3 regions of the Phytobacter palmae genome follow, and region 1 is predicted to be linked to each of the others. Evidence: predicted binding sites of a transcription regulator. Region 1 holds the regulator's gene; each other region holds the start of a gene.

Region 1 (5,648 bases):
TATTCTTAGCGAGCAAGGACATGCGTTACTGAATAACTTTTTGCAACGCGCCGATTTTTAGTTGCCATTGAGTGATTTTTTATGCATATTTCGTGATTATATTTTCACTTCTACTTCTTGTTTAAAAAGGGTGGGGTTACATGGCAACTCAGCAGGGTGCAATCACGCGCGCAACATTTGACGAAGTCATTCTACCAATTTTCGCACCGGCCGAATTTATTCCGGTGAAAGGAAAAGGCAGCCGCGTGTGGGATCAGCAGGGAAAAGAGTACGTTGATTTTGCAGGAGGTATCGCAGTTACCGCGCTGGGGCATTGCCATCCGGCGCTGGTGGAGGCGTTAAAAACGCAGGGCGAAACACTGTGGCATATCAGCAATGTGTTTACCAATGAACCCGCACTGCGCCTGGCGCGTAAGTTGATCGACGCCACCTTTGCCGAGCGTGTGGTGTTTATGAACTCCGGCACCGAAGCCAACGAAACAGCATTCAAGCTGGCGCGTTATTATGCATCTACCCGCCATAGTCCCAATAAAACCAAAATCATCGCTTTCCACAATGCGTTTCATGGCCGTTCGTTGTTCACTGTGACCGTCGGCGGTCAGCCGAAATATTCCGACGGCTTTGGTCCGAAACCAGCGGATATCGTTCACGTGCCCTATAACGACCTGCATGCGGTGAAAGCGGTCATGGACGATCATACCTGCGCGGTAGTGGTTGAACCGATTCAGGGCGAAGGCGGAGTGACGGCGGCAACGCCTGAATTTTTACAGGGATTGCGTGACCTGTGTGATGAACACAACGCGCTGCTGGTATTTGATGAAGTGCAGTGTGGGATGGGACGCAGCGGCGATTTGTTCGCATATATGCACTATGGTGTGACCCCGGATATCCTGACCAGCGCCAAAGCGCTCGGCGGTGGTTTCCCGGTAAGCGCCATGCTCACCACCCAGGAGATCGCCAGCGTATTTCATCCTGGCTCCCACGGCTCAACCTATGGCGGTAACCCGCTGGCCTGTGCCGTTGCCGGTGTGGCATTCGACATTATTAATACGCCAGAAGTATTAAATGGCGTAAATGAGAAACGCGAACTGTTTGTTAAACATCTGCAAGACATCAACGCGAAGTATGATCTGTTCAGCGAAATTCGCGGCATGGGGCTGTTGATCGGTGCGGAGCTGAAACCGCAGTACAAAGGCCGTGCGCGTGATTTCCTCTACGCTTCGGCGGATGAAGGGCTAATGGTACTCAACGCCGGTCCTGATGTGATGCGTTTTGCGCCGTCGCTTATCATTGAAGAAAACGATATCGAAGAAGGGATGCTGCGCTTCGCGAAAGCAGTAGCCAAAGTCATTAACGCTTAAGACCGCAAGCGGCGATTTAACCAGATGCCGTGATGTGGACGCTGACGCCATGCCACCGACGAGATGGTGTGCATGGTGTTCAGATGCCCCAGGATCCGCTGCAGATGTTGTTCCAGCGTACTCATTGGGCCATACGTCATACTCTCCGGCGCTTCCAGAATATTCACATCCCCTGAACTTCCCGGACTATCATACTCCAGCCGCTGTTGACAGCGCTGCAGGGCAATTTCGCATGATTGCAGGTATCGCTGTGCCAGTTCCGGGGTGAGCATGGTATGTTCCCGCGCCAGCGTCGTCATTGCATTAATATGTTCGACAATAAACTGGCTGTGCGTGACCCACAGCTTCATTTCTGCCAGATAACGCGTATCAAAGCCAGGCTCCTGCATGGCCTGATTGAGCGAGTTAAACAGCGCATTGTGTGCCTGGTTTACCCGCATGCGCTGCCAGGCCAACGGAGTAACCTGCGGATCATCGCTCAGGATCAGCCGAATGGCATCCTGGTAAGTTTCCAGCGCGTCGTGGGCATTTTTTCGCAGCAGCCCGCTCTGCCATTGAGGCCATAGCCAAACCATGCCGCCAAAAGCGATCAGGCAGCCGATCAACGTGTCGATAAGACGGGCAACAATAAACTGGTCACCATTGAGTGTGAGTAACTGGAGCGTGTATACCGCGGTAAGGGTAAAGCCCACCATCGCCCAGCCGTAGCTTTTGCGGATAATCAGATAACTCACCAGCGTCACGATCAGCATCGCGGTCAGCGTGAAGCCTTCCGGTACGTGGTAGTGCAGCGTCGCGCCGGCAATGATCAATCCGGCCATGGTGCCTGCCGCCCGGTGCAGAATGCGTACGCGCGTTGCGCCATAACCGTTTTGCGTAACAAACATCACCGTCATCATTATCCAGTAGGGTTTTGGAAGATGCAGCGCACTGCCCATCAGGCTGGCAATACTGAGCATGACGCTAATTCGTGCCGAATTACGTAAGGCTGAGGATTTGAACGACAGATAGCTTTTGAGTGCCGGGAGCAGGGGCAAGCGACGCTGCTTCTCTTCCATCAGGTCTCGCACATACAGTGGACGCTGGGTACGCAGAACTCGGGCTATCTGGCTGAAATGCCAGGCGCAAAAATGGCCGACCGGATTATCCGGGTGCTGGCGGGCAATTTTCTCGAGTGCGCCAATCTGTTTATCCATATTGAAGCGTTTGGGATAGCGGTGATAAAGAATATCATCGGCGATCACACGTAACCGCGCGGCCACGGTTTGCGCATTCCAGCGGATAACCTCTTCGGCATGGCTGCGTTCAACCAGCTCCTGTACTTCCTGCGGTTGGTGCAGACTAACGGCAATATGTTCCTGTAAGTCGAGAGCTACCTGGAAAACGCGGCGTAACCGCTTGTAGTCGTTGTTATTATTCGCCGCCAGCATATGCAGCTGTTGGTAACACTGGCTGATCATATCCACCGCTTTTTGCTGGCGCGCCAGTAGTGGCGGAAGGGCTTTTTCGGGATCGACATGCTGCGTCAGCAAACTGTATTTTGCTTCGCAATAGTCCGCCAGCTGGCGATACAGCAGACTCAATGATTCACGTAGCGGTTGCTCCCGCCACAGCCAGAACCAGAAGGCGTTAAACGCGCCGTACCACAGTGTCCCCAGACCATAAATCAGTAACGGTTCCCAGATGGGCATGCTACCGGCGAGGCTGAGCGTAAAGATGGCGGCAATGATCGAGGCGGGGAGCAGGCGCCCGTGCAATGCGCTGATTTCTGCCGTGACGCCGAGGACCAGCGTTAATCCGGTCAGGATCAGCGGTAGCGGAACATTTTGCGTCAGTAATAACTGTACCGTGAGGCTACTGCCAGCGAAGAGAGTGCCGCCGATGAAGACACGTTTGAAGAAACGTTTATGCAGCGTATCCAGACCGGCAATATTGCAGCAGGCAGGAACAAGGGAAAACAACAAACCGAGATCGAGACGGCCCGCGATGAGACCCACGGTCACAGGGAGGCATAACACCAGCGTTTGTCGCAGTGCATAGTTGATTTCGGGGTGATAAATCAGCCTGCGCCACATGGAAAAGAGAGACAAAAACGGCGCATCGTTAAGGGCGACGCGCCGCTTGAGAATTAACGTGTACCGTACACGACGATGGTTTTACCGTGCGCGGAGATCAGGTTTTGATCTTCCAGCATTTTCAGGATACGACCGACAGTTTCGCGGGAGCAGCCAACGATCTGACCAATTTCCTGACGGGTAATTTTAATTTGCATACCGTCCGGGTGGGTCATTGCATCCGGCTGTTTCGCCAGATTCAGCAGCGTCTGTGCGATACGGCCTGTCACATCAAGGAAGGCGAGGTTGCCGACTTTTTCTGAGGTGACCTGCAGACGACGCGCCATCTGAGAAGACAAACGCATCAGGATATCCGGGTTCACCTGAATTAATTGACGGAATTTTTTATAGGAGATTTCGGCCACTTCACAAGCGGTTTTGGCGCGTACCCATGCACTGCGCTCCTGACCCTCTTCGAACAGACCCAGTTCACCGATAAAATCTCCCTGGTTAAGGTAAGAGAGGATCATCTCTTTACCTTCTTCATCCTTGATTAGCACAGCCACTGAGCCTTTGACGATGTAATACAACGTTTCCGCTTTTTCACCCTGGTGAATCAGCGTGCTCTTCGATGGGTACTTATGAATGTGGCAATGAGACAAGAACCATTCGAGAGTCGGGTCTGTTTGCGGTTTGCCAAGCACCATGCGCGGTTATCCTCTGTTATAAGCTGGCTCCAGACGCTGGATTCACATATCGCGTCCGGGGTTGCAATCTATCTTCCCCATACCTGGGAAGTGGACCGTCAGACATGCCTGCGGCCTGTAATATGTGATGTCCTCTGCATACATACATAACATCAATGTATCACTGTAGCATCCCGATTGTTTTAGCATAGCTTTTGTCGCCTGTCTCCTGGTGTCTCGCTTCAGCTTGACGCAGGTCGCCTTCCGTTGCGAGTTTTCTTATGTACGCGTAATCTGTAAAGAAAACTGTAACTCCGGAGTGAATTAAAAATGCAAGCTCGAGTGAAATGGGTAGAAGGTTTAACGTTCCTTGGCGAGTCTGCGTCCGGGCACCAGATCCTGATGGATGGTAACTCAGGCGACAAAGCCCCAAGCCCGATGGAAATGGTGCTGATGGCAGCAGGAGGATGCAGCGCTATCGATGTTGTATCTATTCTGCAAAAAGGCCGCCACGATGTGAAAGATTGCGAAGTGAAGCTGACCTCAGAGCGTCGTGAAGAGGCTCCGCGTCTGTTTACGCATATCAACTTGCACTTCATCGTGACCGGCAAGGAGCTGAAAGAGGCGGCGGTATCGCGTGCGGTGGATCTCTCTGCCGAGAAATATTGCTCCGTCGCGTTAATGCTGGAGAAGGCGGTGAAAATCACGCATTCGTATGAAGTGATTGAGGCCTGAGAACCGCTTTCAAAGGCTAAGCAGGTAAGTCGGATAAGCGTAGCGCATTCGACCTTTTCCCCGGTGGCGCTACGCTTTCCGGGGCTACACCTGGCGGGGGAAGATATTGTGTCCGCCGCAAGGCTACTGAATTTTCTTCCCTTCCATCAACCGCTGTACCAGCGGGGTCATGATGAGCTCCATCGCCAGTCCCATTTTCCCACCCGGCACCACAAGCGTATTCATGTGCGAAATGAACGAACCCTGCAGCATCGCCAGCAGCCAGGGATAGTCGATCCCTTCAAGGTTACGGAAATGAATGACGACCAGACTTTCATCCAGCGAGGGGATGACCTTCGCCGCGAACGGATTGGAAGTATCAACGGTCGGCACGCGCTGGAAGTTAATATGGGTTCGGGAGAACTGGGGGGTAATGAAGTTAATGTAGTCTTCCATCGAGCGTACCACCGAGTCCATCACCGCTTCACGGGAATGTCCACGCTCACCGGTATCACGCACCAGCTTTTGAATCCATTCAAGGTTAACTATCGGAACCACGCCCACCAGCAGATCGACATGGCAGGCGACATCATGCTGTGGCGTTACCACGCCGCCGTGTAACCCTTCATAAAACAGTACATCTGTTGGCTCTGGTAAGGGCTGCCAGGGGGTGAACGTGCCGGGAACCTGATTCCAGGGAACGGCTTCATCGTAGGTATGCAGATATTTTCGTGCCTGACCTTTGCCGGTTTGTCCGTATTCGATAAATGTCTGTTCCAGCAGGCCGAAATCATTCGCCTCCGGGCCAAAGTAGCTGATATGTCGACCTAAAT
Region 2 (5,648 bases), on a different contig from region 1:
TGGCCCGCGAGCTGACCAAAACCTGGGAGTCGATTTATGGCGCGCCGGTAGGGGAGTTGCTGGCATGGGTGAAAGAGGACGAAAACCGCCGCAAGGGCGAGATGGTGCTGATCGTTGAAGGCCACAAGGCACAGGAAGATGCCTTACCCGCCGATGCGCTGCGCACGCTGGCATTGCTGCAGGCTGAACTTCCCCTGAAAAAAGCCGCTGCGCTGGCTGCGGAAATCCACGGCGTGAAGAAAAACGCGCTCTATAAATACGCGCTGGAGCAGCAGGGCGAGGCGTAGCTTTTCTGCCTGGGCATAGCAGGGTTATATCCGGGCGATTTTCTTTTGACGTACCCCGATCTTTCCACCGAGGCAGCCATGTTATTCATACCATGGCTGTTTTCGTTACGGTTAGCGCAGCGGGTGCGCTAAACAATCACAACTTTCTTACCCAACTTATTCAGCACTGCTTTATCCTTCTCGCTATCTTCAGCGGCAACACCTGATTAAACCCTGTAGCGACTGAACTTGCAGGCGTGCGGTACCGCCATCACGCCGCTAATCGAATTGGTAATGCCGTTGGTAGTATCAGTGCCATCCGGCCCACAAACATCAGATCGGCACTGATGCTCTGCAACTACAGATACTTCCCGGCGTGTCCGCAATAATAAGAGGGGAATGCGATTCCGCTGCGGTATCTACCACCACCAGTAACATTTCAAAATTGTGGATCTTGAATGTCAGAGTGGCGTGACCTTTTTGCTGCGCTTTGTTAAGTCCCCCTGTCGTCGACATAATGTACTTTCTGTCTCTGAAACCTTTCGTTTGTTCTCTCAGAAAGGAGGTTTTCGAAAGTTTATGGAGACGAAAAAACAATAAAAAAAAGCATGGCCGAAGCCATGCTAAACGTTGAGGTATATTGATGAATCAGGTCACCGGAGCCGGGTTAAACACAGCCAGTTGGTTGTGCAAACCCCATTGATCAGAAAAGGTTTTCTTGCGGCCGCTTGCGACATCAAGGATAAAGTGGAACAGCTTCCAGCCCACCTCCTCGATAGTCTCTTCGCCCGTTGCGATAGTCCCTGCGTTGATATCCATCAAATCATACCAACGGTTTGCCAGTTCAGTACGGGTCGCCATCTTGATGACCGGCACCGCCATCAGGCCGTACGGCGTACCACGTCCGGTGGTGAATACCTGAACGGTGATACCGGAAGCCACCTGTTGCGTGCCGCAGACAAAGTCACTGGCTGGCGTTGCCGCATAAATCAGACCACGTTTGGTCGGGCGTTGACCGGGCGAAAGCACTTCGGAAATGGCGCTCTTACCCGATTTCGCAATCGAGCCCAGCGCTTTTTCCACTACGTTTGCCAGACCGCCCTTTTTATTCCCCGGAGATGGGTTAGCACTACGGTCCGTTTGCCCCATATCAAGGTAGTTGTCATACCAGGCCATCTCTTCCAGCAGGCGCTTGCCCACTTCTTCATTGATGGCACGCGGCGTAAGGAGGTGAATGGCATCACGCACTTCGGTCACTTCGGAGAACATGACCGTGCCACCGCAACGTATAAGCAGGTCAGAGGCATAACCAACTGCCGGATTTGCGGTCACACCGGAGAAGGCGTCGCTACCACCACACTGCATGCCGACAACCAGTTCAGAAGCCGGGCAGGTTTCGCGCTGGCGTTGGTTCAGTTTTTCCAGATGACGAACTGCAACCTGCAAAATATCGTCAACCATAGATTTGAAACCGACATGATGTTCATCCTGCAGACGGACAATACTGGCATCGTCTACCGGAATCGATTTCACATCTTCTGTACCCTGGAGCAGGCGCTCAGGTTGCAGTTTTTCACAGCCCAGACCGATCACCATCACTTCACCGCCAAAGTTGGGGTTCAGCGCGATGTTGTGAATGGTACGGATAGGCACAACGGCTGCCGGTGCGTTAATGGCGACGCCACAGCCGTACAGATGGTTCAGGCCGACCACGCCATCCACATTCGGGTACTTCGGTAGCAGGTCGCGTTCAATAATTTTCACCACATAGTCGACCACCCCCGCCACACAATGCACGCTGGTGGTGATGCCGAGGAGATTTTTGGTACCGACGCTGCCATCGGCGTTGCGATAACCTTCGAAGGTATAACCTTCCAGCGGCGGCAATGGTTCTGGCACTTTCGTCGCCAGGGGCAGTGTATTCAATGGCGGCGCTTTCGGTAATTCGACGGTGGATTCGTCAATCCAGCTGCCGCGCGCAATATCACGTACTGCATAACCGATAACTTCACCGTACCGGATGATTTCCCCGTGATGAGGAATATCTACCAGCGCAACTTTATGGCCTTGCGGGATATGCTCAATTAATTCGAGACCATCCGGAAAACGGGTGCCCGCTTTTAATCCATTGTCATTAACGATGATAGCGACATTATCGGTGTCGTGTACTTTAATATAAAACGCCGTAGGCGACTGCTGTCTAATTTCAATGTCGGCCATTATCAAGTAATCTCCAGCTAACGATACGATGCATTACTCAAAAAAATAAAGAGGGGATGTTCTTTAATTATCAGAAATACAAAAATCATTTGATGGAATAAGAATGTCAGGAGTTTCAAGATCAAAATGTGATCTAAATCACTTATCTTCGTGGTTAGGTGCCCTATAAGGATTCGAATTACCAGATCTGTGCATCAGCGCCCAGCTATGTGTGCATATGCTCAAAATAATCTTACTGGCCCACGTTAAAATTGAGCAAACCGCCAGTGCGCGACCGATTGGCGGTGATTATACTGTGCGGTAATAAAATATAAACATGCTATTTCCCGATATTATTCTTCGAGAGTTTCTTTTTATATGTCGGGTAAATTACATATCAAGAAAAATATATTTTAAAATCTAAGCAGCACCCGAGGAAATGATATGTCTGTGCAAAGTTCAATTGAGGTAAAAAGGGGAATACCAACTCGCTATTTAATTCTGCTCATTATATTTATTGTCACAGCAGTTAACTACGCGGACCGCGCCACGCTCTCCATTGCGGGGACCGATGTCGCGAAAGAGTTGCATCTTGACTCGGTATCGATGGGTTACATTTTTTCTGCGTTTGGCTGGGCGTACCTGCTGATGCAGATCCCAGGCGGCTGGTTACTTGACCGCTATGGCTCGAAAAAGGTGTATACCTGGAGCCTGTTCTTTTGGTCGCTTTTTACCTTCTTGCAAGGTTTTGTCGACGTGTTCCCGCTCGCATGGGCTGGGGTCTCGATGTTTATCATGCGCTTTATGCTGGGCTTCTCCGAAGCACCTTCTTTCCCGGCAAACGCCCGTATTGTGGCGGCCTGGTTCCCGGCAAAAGAGCGCGGTACCGCTTCGGCGATTTTTAACGCGGCGCAGTATTTTTCGCTCGCACTGTTCTCCCCGCTACTGGGTTGGCTGACCTTCGCATGGGGCTGGGAACATGTCTTCACTGTCATGGGCGTGATTGGTTTTGTGCTGACGGCAGCCTGGGTTAAGTACATCCATAACCCAACCGACCATCCGCGTATGACCCGCGAAGAGCTGGATTATATTTCTGCTAACGGCGCGGTGGTCGATATGGACCACAAAAAAACCGACAGCGATAAGCAATCCGGCCCGAAACTGGATTACATCAGGCAACTGTTATCCAGCCGTATGATGCTTGGCGTGTTCTTTGGTCAATATTTCCTGAACACCATCACATGGTTTTTCCTGACCTGGTTTCCGATTTACCTGGTGCAGGATAAGGGCATGTCAATTTTGAAAGTGGGTTTTGTCGCGTCCATTCCCGCCCTGTGTGGCTTTGGTGGTGGAGTGCTGGGCGGTCTCTTCTCGGACTACCTGATTAAGCGTGGTTGCACTTTGACCATGGCGCGTAAATTCCCCATCGTTGTTGGGATGTTGTTGGCTTCCAGCATCATTCTGTGTAACTACACCGACAACACCGTACTGGTTATCGCATTGATGGCCCTGGCATTCTTCGGTAAAGGTTTTGGCGCGTTAGGCTGGCCGGTTATCTCCGATATCGCACCGAAAGAAATTGTCGGTCTGTGCGGCGGCGTGTTTAACGTGTTCGGAAATGTGGCATCGATTGTGACCCCGCTGGTGATTGGGTACATGGTCAAAGAGTTGCATTCGTTCAACGGGGCGCTGATTTTTGTCGGCTGCTCGGCCCTGATGATGATGGTTTGCTACCTGTTTGTGGTGGGCGACATCAAACGTATGGAATTGAAAAAGTAAGCAACGGCTTAAAAATTAAGGTGCAAAAGATGAGTAACGATATCTTCCCGAACAAATTTAAAGCTGCTCTGGCGGCAAATCAGGTTCAGATCGGTTGTTGGTCGGCGCTGGGTAGTCATATCAGCACTGAGGTTCTGGGCCTGGCAGGTTTTGACTGGCTGCTGTTGGACGGTGAACACGCCCCGAATGACGTGCTCTCTTTTGTACCGCAGTTGATGGCACTGAAAGGTAGCGCCAGCGCACCGGTGGTACGTATCCCGACGAACGATCCGGTTGTGATCAAGCGTCTGCTGGATATCGGTTTCTACAATTTCCTCGTCCCGTTCGTTGAAACGGCAGAAGAAGCAGCAAACGCCGTTGCGGCAACCCGTTACCCGCCAGAAGGGATCCGCGGCGTGTCCGTGTCTCACCGCGCCAATATGTTCGGCACCGTACCGGATTACTTCGCACAGTCGAACAAAAACATCACCATCATCGTGCAGATCGAAAGCCAGGAGGGCGTGGATAACCTCGACGCTATCCTCAAAACCGACGGCGTTGACGGCGTATTCGTTGGTCCAAGCGACCTTGCGGCAACTCTGGGTTATATCGGCAACGCCGGGCACCCGGAAGTACAGCGCACCATCGAACATATTTTTGCGCGTGCAAAAGCGCACGGCAAACCGAGCGGTATCCTGGCGCCTGTTGAAGCAGATGCCCGTCGCTATCTGGAATGGGGAGCGACCATCGTTGCTGTTGGCAGCGATCTGGGCGTGTTCCGTGCGGGTACGCAGAAACTGGCTGATACCTTTAAAAAATAATCAAACCACCACTGGATAAAGAGAGAGACGCAATTATGACGATGAAAGTTGGTTTCATTGGCCTTGGCATCATGGGTAAACCAATGAGTAAAAACCTCATTAAAGCAGGTTACTCACTGGTGGTCTCCGACCGCAATGCAGATGTGGTCGCTGAACTGATCGCCGCTGGTGCAGAAGCCGCCACCAGCGCAAAAGCTATTGCAGAACAGTGTGATGTGATCATCACCATGCTGCCGAACTCCCCGCACGTGAAAGAAGTTGCGCTGGGCGAAGGTGGCATCATTGAAGGCGCAAAACCGGGTACTGTTCTGATCGATATGAGCTCGATTGCTCCGCTGGCCAGCCGTGAAATCAGCGAAGGTCTGAAAGCAAAAGGTATCGAAATGCTGGACGCGCCGGTAAGTGGCGGTGAACCGAAAGCTATCGACGGCACCCTGTCCGTAATGGTTGGCGGCGACAAAGCGCTGTTCGACAAATACTACGATCTGCTGAAAGCCATGGCGGGATCTGTTGTTCACACCGGCGATATCGGCGCGGGTAATGTGACCAAACTGGCTAACCAGGTCATCGTGGCGCTGAACATTGCGGCAATGTCCGAAGCGCT
Region 3 (5,648 bases), on a different contig from region 1:
CGGAGTCGATGATGGTGAGTCTTAAATCTTTCCTGCGCTACTTCTCTGAACCAAAAAATGCCGCGGCGGTGCCCATCAGCGATGCCGAGCTGCAATTAATCCAGCGGCTGGCGCAGGCTTTTGGCGGTGCGGAGAATATTGAAAATGTCGATGCCTGTCTGACCCGTTTACGCGTAACGGTAAAAGATCTGGCGATTGTGGATTCTCAGGCGCTGCAACATGAAGGGGCGCTGGGGGTGATTATTCTCGGTCAGCAGGTGCATGCAATATTTGGCAAGCAGTCAGATGCGCTGCGCAAGTTACTGGATGAGCATTTCTTTTCACGCACATAAATAAAAAGGGATACCCGTAAGGGTATCCCGAAATAGATAAAAGAAAAGCAATGACAATATAAATTCTGACAGGCAAGAGCCTGGCAGTTCTCGGAGATAAATAACGAGGGTAACGCATTAATAAACAGGGTCATTTCGCGTTATATCGCGACGAGGCACAGGAAATGTCCGGGGGCTTATTTAAATAAGCGACCGCAGTTAACAAATTCAGCCAATTACGCGATAACGGGAAAGATATGTTTATTTACCACCAGGCTTCAACCTGTACGCCAAAGTTCCATGTATTATTTTTGGTTCCATCTTCGAATGATTTTCCATTTTCCGAATCATTTAAATAGGAAGCAAATACGCGTAATTCAGGACGTGACATAAATTCCGGGCCATCTGCCAGACCAACCGCGAAAGTGTATTTTTCGCCGCTCTGCTTGTAGTGGCTGCCGTTTTTGTAGTCATCTTTCTGGTAGAACCCGCCGACTTCACCAATCAGGCGCACATAGTTAGTCATCTGATACTGCGCGCGGCCCACCAGTGAAACCAGGCGGGTTTTGTCGGTATATTCCGTAATGTCGTTAGCAGAGCCGTAAGTCAGTACGTGGTTCAGCGAGAACTTACTGGTAATCGGGATGAGTCCGGTGTTGATCACGCGGTAACCGCTGGCGTCGTTCACATAATGCCACATGTCATACCAGCCGCCGCCCTGCGATACCATGTTCTGCGCCAGCCCTTTGTTGGCATATTGCAGCACCAGTTTATTGTAGCCGCCAAGCATGTCCTGGCTGATTTCGCCGGTCACCATCACGCCGTCATCGGCTTCGTATAATCCGCCGTACTCTTTCTGTTTTTTGGTCGGATTAGGCATAGCGTAGTCAATGCCGAACTCTGTCCAGGCGCCTGACCACGGCTTCCAGCCCGCATAGCGAAGGTCGATATAGTTGATATTAACGTCATTGTCGTTATCGACGCGGTAATCAACATCGTTGGCATCACCCCGGATCCAGGCCACCGAGACCGCACCTGGCCCGACGCTGTAGTTTTCGATCCCTGCGCCGGAACCGGAAATATTCCAGTATTTGGTATCGATGATATGCAGGTCGTGGCGCTGGTAGTAACGTTTACCGCCCCAGATGACCGCATTGGGATCGTTGGGGATAAGCCCTTTAATTTGCAGGTTCAGCTGGCGCAGGCCGAACTGCGCGTCGTCGCCAATGGTGGTTTCGTTGTCGTTAGAACCGTCGGAAACCATGCTGACCATACTGTCGAGGTAAAAACTCACGTCATCTTTTTTATAGACCTCAGAACCCAGCTCCAGCTCGCCGTAGGTGTCGGTTTCGTTACCGAGGCGACCCAGTTTGTTCTTTTGCCACTCAACCTGTCCGCCATCGCCGGAGACGCCTACACCGCCGCGCAGGTAGCCGTGAAAGTCGATAGGGACAGATGTCGCAGCCAGCAAAGAAGTCGAAGTCAGCGCAGTGGCTAACGCAAGAGAGAGAGTGCGTAGCGTAGTGTTCATATCATTCCTCTTATTGTTTTGTATTACGTTCACATAAGCAGTGTCATAAAATGCCTAAATGTAAAAACAGGCAAACTAACGATTGTGAATATGTGATTAACTGCAAATAAATCAGCGTTTTTTGTTACCATTAGCGAATCTGTTCACAGTGTCTTGAGTTGTGAGCGTCATACTTTTGTTGTTAAGATGAAGCAAGGGGGATGCGTGGTGAGCGTTTTTTCAGGTCGCCCCTGTTACACTTGGCGTATAACAACATAAGGAACCGGACCATGAAGTCTAAAAGTGCAACGCTGGAAGACGTAGCCCGTCATGCGGGCGTCTCCTACCAGACCGTGTCCAGGGTACTCAACAAATCTGCCAATGTATCCGAAGCCACGCGTTTAAAAGTAGAGAAATCCATAGAGTTATTGCGTTATGTACCGAACCGACTGGCGCAGCAGCTGGTGGGTAAGCAAAGCCAGACCATCGGTCTGGTGACCACCTCTCTGGCACTCCATGCCCCTTCACAGGTGGCGGCAGCGGTGAAACGCTATGCTAACCTCGATGGCTACCAGGTATTGATTTCAATGATCGATGAGAACGTCAATCAAGACATTCAATCCGCCATTAACGAACTCAAGTCGCAACTGGTGGACAAGGTCATTATCAACGTGCCGCTGGAGACAGAAGAGGCGCAACGTATCGCCTCTGACAACGATGATATTGTCTGCCTGTTCCTGGATGTCGATCCCTACAGTTCTGTGTTTAACGTTTCGTTTAACCCGGCGGATGGCACCCGTGCGAGCGTCAAACATCTCTATGAACTGGGTCACCGGGAGATTGCACTGCTGGCCGGACCGGAAACCTCCGTGTCGGCCAATCTGCGGTTAAAAAGCTGGTTAGATACGCTCAATAGTTATGGGCTGAAACCGGTGACCATTTTTCATGGCACCTGGGACGCGCAGAGTGGTTACGCCGGTGCGCTGCAGATGTTACGTGAAACACCGAATTTCACCGCTGTGCTGGTGGGAAACGATCAGATGGCGCTTGGCGTGCTTAGCGCATTTCATCAACACCAGGTCGCCATTCCGGGTGAGAAGTCGGTGGTAGGTTATGACGGGACCTATGAAAGTTCGTTCTTTCATCCGGCGTTAACCACCGTTTCGCTGGATCTCGATTTGCAGGGAAAGGAAGCGGTGCGCCGCCTGCTTGATAGCGGCCACGGTGATTCGGCGCGCAGTTCATCCGTGTTGCCGGCAAAGCTTATCGTCCGTCACTCCACCGGGGCAGTGCAGGAGCAGGGGATTAATCTGCAGGATATCTCCCGCCAGTTGCAGGAGATTGCACATAAATTATGGAAGTAACTCACGTCTGCTACTGACGCTGAGGCACTCCGTACCAAAAGCCGCCGCGTTTTGCTCCATCCATTTGCACAACGCCAACAGGCTGGTTGGTAAAATGCGGCTGGCATAAGGCAGGGAAGAGAAGATTGCGTCGGCAGGTAGCTACCGGCGCAATCTTCTCTACTGCGCAGGCTTTTACGATCACTTTATAAAACCACGCTCAGACTGCCGTAACCGCCCCGTGATAGCGATCAGCGCATTGACATCTTCTGGCGTCAGCTTATCGAGAAAATTCCGCCGCACGCTTTTGGCGTGTACCGGTCGTGCTGTGGCGAGTAGCTGACGTCCTGTTTCCGTAATGCTTACCGAAATACCTGCTGAGTTGTTACGGCTTCTCTGCACAAGTTCTCGTGACGCCATACGTGAAAGCTGGTGTGAAAGCCGGGATTTATCCCATTCGAGGTACTCCAGCAAGTCACGCTGTAAAAGCGCGCCATGTGGGTCTCTGATGAGTGCCATAAGGATCATGAAATCCGGACCGGAAAGGCCAGTGGCATCACTGATATCTCTGACAATACGGCCCGTTATGACCTCTGCAAGCCGACGAAATCCGCGCCATGCCATCCACTCTTCATCTGAAATCTCTGCGGTGTTCATACTATATTCAGCCTTCGGGTTGATATATCAACTTTGTGGTTATACAGTAAACGTTTTAATGCCAGAGATAAAGACGCGTGTCGGACAAACTTAGCATCGCCATCATCGGTGGGGGCCCTGCGGGTCTCACGGCGGCCGTTATACTTCAGCGCCGCGGTTTTAACGTAACGCTATTCGAGGGTGAGTCTGCGGATTCTGCGCGCAGTCAGGGGGGCTCACTTGATCTGCATGCTGACAGCGGACAGGAGGCGTTGCGTAGAGCTGGTCTGCTCGGGCAGTTCATAAAAATAGCCAGGTATGAGGATCAGGAAAGCCGGATGCTGAACTATCGCACCGGAGAAGTTGAGGGCGACATGATTGCTCCTGAAGGTGAAATGGATAAACCTGAAATTGACCGCGGCGAGCTAAAAAAACTGCTGCTGAGTGGCCTCCTGGCAGAGACTATTGTGTGGGGACATAAACTTCATCACCTTGACTCAGGCCTGAACGGAAAGCATGTGCTGACTTTCAGCAACGGCAGGCGCTTTGAAGCTGACGTTATCATCGGTGCGGATGGCGCCTGGTCGCGGGTCAGGGCTTATCTGACAGCGGAACGTCCGATTTACACGGGTATTACCTTTTTCGAAGGCTGGATTGATCACCCCTCAGGGCGAATCAGTGACATCGCAGGAAAGGGGACCGCTTTTAGCTTTGGTGGTGCTCAGGCACTCATCACACAACGTAACGGTGGGGGGAGAATTTGCGTTTATGCAGCACTGAAACGCGACATTGATTTCCTCGATCAACAGATTGCCTGTTGCGGCATGACCGCCTTTGTACGTGACAGTTACAGGGGCTGGGCTTCTTCTCTGCAGTCAATCGTTAATGCTACCGGTGATTATGTCCGGCGTCCGATTTACAGCCTGCCCATGGATTTCGATTGGGTAGCGCGTCCGGGCATAACACTCATTGGCGATGCTGCTCATCTGATGCCGCCTGTTGGCGTAGGTGTTAACCTGGCAATGCTTGATGCGACAGACGTTGCTCTGGCACTGTGCGAGGCAGCGCATCCGCTCAATGAGTTACGCAATGCGCAAACCATCATTATGGAGCGTGCCCACGATATTATGCCCGGCGCAATATCTGGCTTTCAGAACTGGTTTAGCGAAAAAGAGTCACCTGAAATGAGGGGATGGGGCGGGGGCAGCTCATCCTGTCAGGAAAAGCGGTAAATATTGGCGATAAGCCCGCTCAAACGGGCAGCAACGTTGATATAGCAGGCCATCACCTGGAGGTGGCCTCGCTTCAACTGATTAAGCAAGAGACGGAATACTACTGCCAGCGTATGATTTACTCAAAGCTCGTTCATTTTTTTGGTACTGAGCGGACGCGCACATATTGCGAGGGGGGTTATGAGCGAACAGCGGATATTAATACTGTTCGCCGATTAGCCAGCATGAATATAAATGCCTGCTACCGCATCATGACTGCTGCGATGAGGCGAATTTTGCTGCAATCATTTCAGATGTAGGCTGAATTCCCCCAAGGCTCCACTGTTCCGGTTCATGCTCGTCAATTCGGATCCATACTGAGCGCCGAAACTCAGGATCGCCTTTCCCCTCAATTTCAACAATAAGGTCAGTCATTCGGTGCAGAAGTTCATTTTTTTGCTCCGGGCTCAAAATCCCTTTAATGGTTTGTACATTGACGAAGGGCATTGTATTCTCCTTAAATAGCTGGGTATGAAAATCATACTCAGATTAAGAGGCAACTGAACATATGTCAAAAGATAATTCATTACCGTACTTGTTACCTGAGCTTTGTGGGCTTGCCGCAGCAGCGGAACTA

What was found. The regulator CRP, encoded in region 1, controls carbon source genes, mostly activating them, when cyclic AMP is high. The targets are predictions, from matches to a motif close to ATGTGANNNNNNTCACAT.
Region 2: the regulator CRP is predicted to act here: its motif matches at 2,613-2,630, upstream of garD (galactarate dehydratase).
Region 3: the regulator CRP is predicted to act here: its motif matches at 1,933-1,950, upstream of AAIG39_RS24025 (maltoporin).

What each region holds. Positions count from the first base shown of each region.
Region 1 covers NZ_JBCIVJ010000002.1:25,196-30,843, reverse strand. The annotation lists gene pabA (aminodeoxychorismate synthase component 2) at 1-61, shown strand, start outside; gene argD (bifunctional acetylornithine/succinyldiaminopimelate transaminase) at 141-1,361, shown strand; gene AAIG39_RS02845 (YccS/YhfK family putative transporter) at 1,358-3,436, opposite strand; gene crp (cAMP-activated global transcriptional regulator CRP) at 3,490-4,122, opposite strand; gene AAIG39_RS02835 (OsmC family protein) at 4,432-4,836, shown strand; gene AAIG39_RS02830 (phosphoribulokinase) at 4,960-5,648, opposite strand, start outside.
Region 2 covers NZ_JBCIVJ010000011.1:118,356-124,003, forward strand. The annotation lists gene rsmI (16S rRNA (cytidine(1402)-2'-O)-methyltransferase) at 1-287, shown strand, start outside; gene AAIG39_RS14835 (class II fructose-bisphosphate aldolase) at 600-782, opposite strand; gene garD (galactarate dehydratase) at 915-2,486, opposite strand; gene AAIG39_RS14845 (MFS transporter) at 2,910-4,244, shown strand; gene garL (2-dehydro-3-deoxyglucarate aldolase) at 4,274-5,044, shown strand; gene garR (2-hydroxy-3-oxopropionate reductase) at 5,080-5,648, shown strand, end outside.
Region 3 covers NZ_JBCIVJ010000035.1:8,355-14,002, forward strand. The annotation lists gene AAIG39_RS24020 (PTS sugar transporter subunit IIB) at 12-332, shown strand; gene AAIG39_RS24025 (maltoporin) at 577-1,842, opposite strand; gene AAIG39_RS24030 (LacI family DNA-binding transcriptional regulator) at 2,112-3,185, shown strand; gene AAIG39_RS24035 (MarR family winged helix-turn-helix transcriptional regulator) at 3,366-3,821, opposite strand; gene AAIG39_RS24040 (FAD-dependent oxidoreductase) at 3,899-5,032, shown strand; gene AAIG39_RS24045 (tautomerase family protein) at 5,282-5,518, opposite strand; gene AAIG39_RS24050 (winged helix-turn-helix transcriptional regulator) at 5,580-5,648, shown strand, end outside.